Bradyrhizobium sp. WD16: one gene and its partner. The protein of the gene in region 2 interacts with the protein of the main gene of each other region in a pairwise test. Links are inferred from orthologs where the notes say so. Each region holds a gene or a part of one and is shown on either strand. Other genes may lie near its edges.

Region 1 (3,150 bases), 2.7 Mb from region 2 along the record:
GCAGCGCGAGCAGCGCCAGCGTCACCGTCACGTGTGTGATGATCGAGCGCGACAGCGTCGAATTGATCGAGGCGTTGAGCAGCTCCGGCATCGGCATCTTTTTGTAGCGACGCAGCATCTCGCGGATGCGGTCGTAGATGACGACGGTATCGTTGAGCGAATAGCCGAGGATGGTCAGCAGCGCCGCAATACTGGTCAGATCGAAATCGATCTGGGTCACCGACATGAATCCGATGGTCAGCACGATGTCGTGGACGTTGGCGATCATGGCGCCCAACGCGAACTGCCACTCGAAGCGGAACCACAGATAAATCAGGATCGCAACGATCGCGAGCATCAAGCCGATGGTGCCATAAGCCAGAAGTTCGCTCGAGACGCGGGGCCCAACCACCTCGACGCGTCGATACTCGACGGCGTCGCCGAGCGACTGACGCACCTTCTGCACGGCAGCTTGCTGCGCCTGGTCGCCGCCGGGCTGCTCGGCGAGGCGGATCAGTACGTCGGCCGGGCCGCCAAACTGCTGAAGCTGCACGTCGCCAAGCCCGAGCGTGCCGAGCTTGGCACGCAGGGCGGCGATGTCAGCCGGCCCCGACTTGTTCTGAATCTCGAGCAGCGTGCCGCCGCGGAAATCGATGCCGAAGTTCAGCCCGTGAACGAAAAACAGTGTGATCGCCACGATCGACAGCAGCGCCGAGATCGGGAAGCTGATGCGGCGAAAGCGGATAAAATCGAAGGTGGTGTTGTCGGGAACGACGCGCACCGAGGGAATGATACCGGTGACGCTGAGTGCCGTCAGGACGACGATGAAGGCGGCAAGCGCGAGGATGATCCAGTGGGTCACAGCCGAAACTCTCTTCTCAAATCGGCACGGTCTGCGGCCGTTTCCACCTCACCCACCCGGCAACGATGAGCCTTGTGACGGTGAAGGCAGTGAATACGGTCGTGACGATGCCGATGCCCAGCGTCACGGCGAAGCCACGCACCGGACCGGTACCGATGTAGAACAGCACCGCCGCGGCGATGAAGGTGGTGATGTTGGAGTCCATGATGGTTGCAAGCGCGCGGCTGAATCCGGCATCGATCGCCGAGATTGCGTTGCGGCCGCCCCTCACCTCCTCGCGAATGCGTTCATAGATCAGCACGTTCGAGTCCACCGCGATGCCCACGGTGAGCACGATGCCGGCGATGCCGGGCAACGTCAGTGTGGCATTGAGCAGCGACAGCAGGCCGAAGATCATCGCGACGTTGATCGCCACCGCAATGTTGGCGAACAGACCGAACAACCGATAGGTCAGCGTCATGAATACGATGACGAGGATCGAGCCGACATAGGAGGCAAGTTCACCGGCGGCGATCGAATCCTGTCCGAGGCCGGGGCCGACGGTGCGTTCCTCGATAATGGTCAGCGGTGCCGGGAGCGCGCCGGCACGCAGCAGGATGGCGAGATCGTTGGCCTGCTGCACGGTGAAATTGCCGGAAATCTGGCCGGAACCACCGGTGATCGGCTCGCGGATGACCGGCGCCGAGATGACTTCATTGTCGAGCACAATGGCGAACGGCTGACCGACATTCTCCGATGTCGCCTGTGCGAACTTGCGAGCGCCCGAGGTGTTGAAACGGAAGGTCACGATCGGCTCGCCCGAGCGCTGGTCGAACCCCGCCTGGGCATCGGTGAGATCGCCGCCCGAGACCAGCACCTGCTTCTTGATCACATAGGGGACCTTCGGCGACTGCTGGCTCATCAGCACTTCGGATTCAGGTGGCACCCTGCCTTGGGCCGCCACTTCCGGCGACACTGATGGGTCGACCATCCGGAAATCCATCTTGGCGGTCTTTCCGAGAATCTCCTTCAGGCGGCTCGGATCCTGCAGACCGGGCACCTGCACCAGAATACGGTCGACGCCTTGGCGCTGGATCAACGGTTCGACGGTGCCAAGCTCGTTGACACGCTTTTCGATGATCTGGATCGACTGCTCGACGGCCTGGCGCAGACGCTCGGTGATCGCCGTCTGCGGGACCGACAACCGGATCAGGCCGCCGCCGGCGTCGGTGACTTCGATCGTGCGCTGGCCGCTGGCGCCCGCGAGACCGCTAAGCGGCTGCGACAATTCACGCAGCTTGGCGAGCGCCGCAGCGGTATCGGCATCCGCAACCCGCACCTCGACGTTTTCGCCGCGGACGCCGATGCCGCCGACGAAGCGGATGCGCGCCTCGCGCATCGCCCGGCGGGCGTCGTCGGCAACCTGGTTCAGCTTGTCCTTGCGGACCGAATTGGCGTCGACCTCGAGCAGAATGTGGGAGCCGCCCTGCAGGTCAAGGCCGAGCACCAGACGGCGTTGCGCCCAGGCTGGCCAGTTCTTCACCGTGCTCTCGGGAAAGAAATTCGGGACCGCGCAGAGGCATACGATCAGCGCCGTCAGCACGATCGCCACCACCTTCCAGCGGGTGAAATACAGCATCGGAACTACCTGTCAGCGCATCGATAGCGGTTGGGTGTAATAAGGACGGGCCGGTTGACGAGGGGGGCCCGTCAGCTCGCTGCAGCGTCGTCCTTGCTCGTCTCCTTGGCCGGTTCACCCTTGGTGCGGACACCAGAGATCATCTGGCGCATCTGGCGCACCCGCACGCCGTCGGAAATCTCCACCTCGATCTGGTCGTCGTCGACCACCTTGGTGACCTTGCCAACCAGGCCGCCGCTCGTCACCACGGTGTCGCCACGACGCACGTTCTTAACCAGATCGTTGTGGTCGCGCACCTTTTTCTGCTGCGGCCGGAGGATCAGGAAATACATGATGACGAAGATCAGGGCGAAAGGCAGCAGCGACATCAGCATGCTGTTGGCATCGCCGGAGGCTGCAGCCTGGGCATAGGCAGGAGTGATCAGCATTCGATAAATCCTCAAAGGGTCGGAAGGACGTGGAGCTCTCGGCTGGGCCGGCGCGAGCCCCCAACAGCGTGCCGGAGCCGGTGCCGTTCAAAGGTCTCGCCGATCCGGGGCCCACCGCTTTTCCCCGGCCGTCCCACAACAGAACGTCCATGACCGCCTCGGGAGCGAATCACCGGTTATCGATGGGGTTTCCCAAGCAACCGATGGATCAAGCCCAAGCCAGCCTCAAGAAGGCAAAGCCAGAACGCCCGGACCGGGCAAAT
Region 2 (3,426 bases):
GATCCAGGCGCCAGCGCGATCGCGCCACCGGCCGCCATCAGCTTCAGGACGTCTCGACGATCGACCACGGCGCGTCTCCATGTTGCCAGTCTTGTGCTCCCGGGACTGCCCCGGTGTCTCAAGGCTGCCGACAACGCGACGCCGCGACAGCGCCCCAGGGCCCGCCGTGCGGATCCATTCAGCGCGTCGGCGCGTCGGCACGCCGTCCGAAGGGGGGATGTGGTTCAGATCCGCCGATTCAGTCGATCGCCTGTGATTTCGGTTCAGAAATTCCTTCCTGAACCGAAATCTCACCGGATGATGAGGCGCGTGCCGCCGGCTTCGGTCTTCACCCGCGCAGCACGCCGCCGGTCTTCTTGACGATCTCGGCGACGATCTTGCCGGCCACCGCCTCGATCTCCTGATCGGTCAGGGTCTTGTCGCGTGGCTGCAGCGTCACCGCGATGGCGATCGACTTCTTGCCGTCCTCGATGCCCTTGCCCTCGTAGAGATCGAACACGCTGACGTTGGTGATCAGCTTCTTGTCGACGCCCTGGGCCGCCCGCACGACGTCGCCGGCCTTCACCGCGCGATCGACGATGAAGGCGAAGTCGCGCGATACCGGCTGGAAGGCCGACAGATCGAGCAGCGGCTTGGTGCGTGTCGGCCGTGCCTTGGGCTCCGGAATGCGGTCGAGAATCACCTCGAAGCCGACCAGCGGGCCTTCGGCGCCGAGCGCTTCCAGCGCACCCGGATGCAGTTCGCCGAAATAGCCGAGGACGTTCTGCGGCCCGATCTGGATCGTGCCGGAGCGGCCCGGATGCAGCCAGGCGGGCGCCTGCTTCGCCTCGGTGAGCGGCACGATCTGCAGGCCCTGCATCGGCGCGCCGGTGGCGGCGAGCACGGCGAGGGCGTCGCCCTTGGCGTCGAAGGCGTCCGCCGCCGCGGTGCCGGACCAGTGGCGGCCGACCCCGCGCGCGCTGGCGAGGCCGCGGCGCAGACCGCTCGCGGCAATGAACTGGTCCTGCGGACGATCGCCACGGAACACCTGGCCGACCTCGAACAGGGCGAGATCGGCGATGCCGCGATCGGCATTGGCCTGGGCGGCGCGGATCAGTCCCGGCAACAGACTCGGCCGCATGTCGGACAGATCGGCCGCGATCGGATTGGCGAGCGTGAGTTCCGGCTGTCCGCCGCCGAACAACACGGCCTCGTTCCTGGCGATGAACGACCAGGTCACGGCCTCGACCATGCCGCGTGTCGCCAGCGCGCGCTTGGCACGCCGCGTCCGCTGCTGCAGGCTGGTGAGCACCGGCTTGCGCGGATTGTCGCCGCGCGGGAACGGCGTCATCGGAATGCGTTCGACGCCGACGATGCGGATGATCTCCTCGACGAGGTCGGCCTTGCCGTGAACATCGCTGCGCCATGACGGCACCGCGATCTTCACCACCGGCCCGGTGCCGGCGAGCATGAAGCCGAGATGGCCGAGGATCCGCCGGACCTCGACCAGCGGCACGTCGATGCCGGCGAGACGCTTCACTTCCGTCAGCGGGAAATCGATCACGCGGTCGTCGCCGTGCTGCTTGCCGACCACAATCGCTTCCGAGGGGGTGCCGCCGCACAGTTCGAGAACCAGCTTGGTCGCGAGGTCGAGGCCCGGCACCATGAAGGCCGGGTCGACGCCGCGTTCGAAGCGGTAGCGCGCGTCGGAATTGACGCCGAGCCGGCGGCCGGTGTGGGCGATGTTGAACTCGTTCCACAGCGCCGATTCGATCAGCACGTCGGTCGTCGCTTCGGAACAGCCGGAGGCTTCGCCGCCCATGATGCCGGCGAGCGATTCGACGCCGGCATCATCGGCGATGACGCAGATGGCGGGATCGAGTTCGTAGGTCCGGCCGTCGAGGGCGAGAAGGCTTTCGCCCTCGCGGCCGCGGCGCACGACGAGATCACCCTTGACCTTGGCCGCGTCGAAGACGTGCAGCGGCCGGGCGCGGTCGAAGGTCAGGAAGTTGGTGATGTCGACCAGCGCATTGATCGGCCGCAGGCCGATCGCGGCGAGGTGCTTCTGCAGCCATTCCGGCGAGGGTCCGTTCCTGACGCCGCGCACGAGGCGCAGCGCGAAGCCGGGGCAGAGATCGGGCGCCTCGACCTTGACCTTCACCGGGCAGGGAATCTCGCCCTTCACCGGCCGGATCGGCGGCGTCTTCAGCGTGCCCATGCCGGCGGCCGCGAGGTCGCGGGCGATGCCGTGCACGCCGGTGCAGTCCTGGCGGTTGGGGGTGAGGTTGATCTCGATCACCGGATCGCCGAGGCCGGCCCACTCGGCATAGGACGCGCCCACCGGCGCGTCGGCCGGCAGTTCGATGATGCCGTCGTGGTCCTCGGACAGCTGCAGTTCGGCGGCCGAGCACAGCATGCCGCGGCTTTCGACGCCGCGGATGGTGCCGACGCCCAGCGTGATGTTCTTGCCGGGAATATAGCTGCCCGGCGGCGAGAACACGCTGACGAGCCCGGCGCGGGCATTGGGCGCGCCGCACACCACCTGCACCGGCGCGCCGGCACCGGTGTCGACCATGCAGACCCGCAGCTTGTCGGCGTTGGGATGCTTCTCGGCGGAGATCACCTTGGCGATGGAGAAGGACTTGAGCGCCTTCGCCTTGTCCTCGATGTTTTCGACCTCGAGCCCGATCATGGTGAGCTTGTCGGCGAGCTTTTCCAGCGGCTCGTCGGTTTCGAGATGCTCCTTGAGCCAGGACAGGGTGAATTTCACGACGACAGCCCTCCAGCCAGCGTGGGCATCTCAAGCGGCTTGAAGCCGTAATGATCGAGCCAGCGCCCGTCCGCCTCGAACAGGGCGCGCAGGTCCGGCAGGCCGTATTTCAGCATGGCGATGCGGTCGATCCCCATGCCCCAGGCGAAGCCCTGATAGACCTCGGGATCGATGTCGCAGGCGCGCAGCACGTTGGGATGGACCATGCCGCAGCCGAGAATCTCCAGCCAGTCCTCGCCTTCGCCGAAGCGGATCTCGCCCTTGTCGCGGCGGCACTGGATATCGACCTCCAGCGACGGCTCGGTGAAGGGGAAGAACGACGGACGGAAGCGCATGTTGACGTTGTCGACTTCGAAGAACGCCTTGCAGAATTCGTGCAGGATCCACTTGAGGTGGCCGAGATGGGACTCCTTGTCGATCACCAGCCCCTCGACCTGGTGGAATTGCGGGGTGTGGGTGGCGTCGGAATCGATGCGATAGGTGCGGCCCGGGCAGATCACCCGGATCGGCGGCTGCTGGGTCAGCATGGTGCGCACCTGCACCGGCGAGGTGTGGGTGCGCAGCAGCAGGCGCGAGCCGTCCTCCTTCGGATTGAAGAAGAAGGTGTCGTGCATCTCCCGCGCCGGGTGGCCTTCGGGGAAGTTCAGCCGGGTGAAGTTGTAGTCGTCGGTCTCGAT

What was found.
Region 1: the proteins of pheT (region 2) and secD interact in binary tests that used the Escherichia coli proteins (3 or more experiments, as listed by UniProt). The link is inferred for Bradyrhizobium sp. WD16 from one-to-one orthologs.

What each region holds. Positions count from the first base shown.
Region 1 is NZ_CP028908.1:4,567,372-4,570,521, reverse strand. What follows is about bases 159-2,992. They hold secD (protein translocase subunit SecD), read right to left. Parts: upstream 2,460-2,992; coding sequence 858-2,459; downstream 159-857. Other genes in these bases: yajC (preprotein translocase subunit YajC), read right to left, coding at 2,531-2,887; secF (protein translocase subunit SecF), read right to left, coding at 159-841. Also shown: more of secF, read right to left, coding at 1-158. UniProt on the Escherichia coli protein: Part of the Sec protein translocase complex. Interacts with the SecYEG preprotein conducting channel. SecDF uses the proton motive force (PMF) to complete protein translocation after the ATP-dependent function of SecA.
Region 2 is NZ_CP028908.1:1,863,316-1,866,741, reverse strand. Bases 40-3,149 are described here. They hold pheT (phenylalanine--tRNA ligase subunit beta), read right to left. Parts: upstream 2,750-3,149; coding sequence 329-2,749; downstream 40-328. Other genes in these bases: pheS (phenylalanine--tRNA ligase subunit alpha), read right to left, coding at 2,746-3,149; DB459_RS08625 (MBL fold metallo-hydrolase), read right to left, coding at 40-68. Outside these bases: more of DB459_RS08625, read right to left, coding at 1-39; more of pheS, read right to left, coding at 3,150-3,426.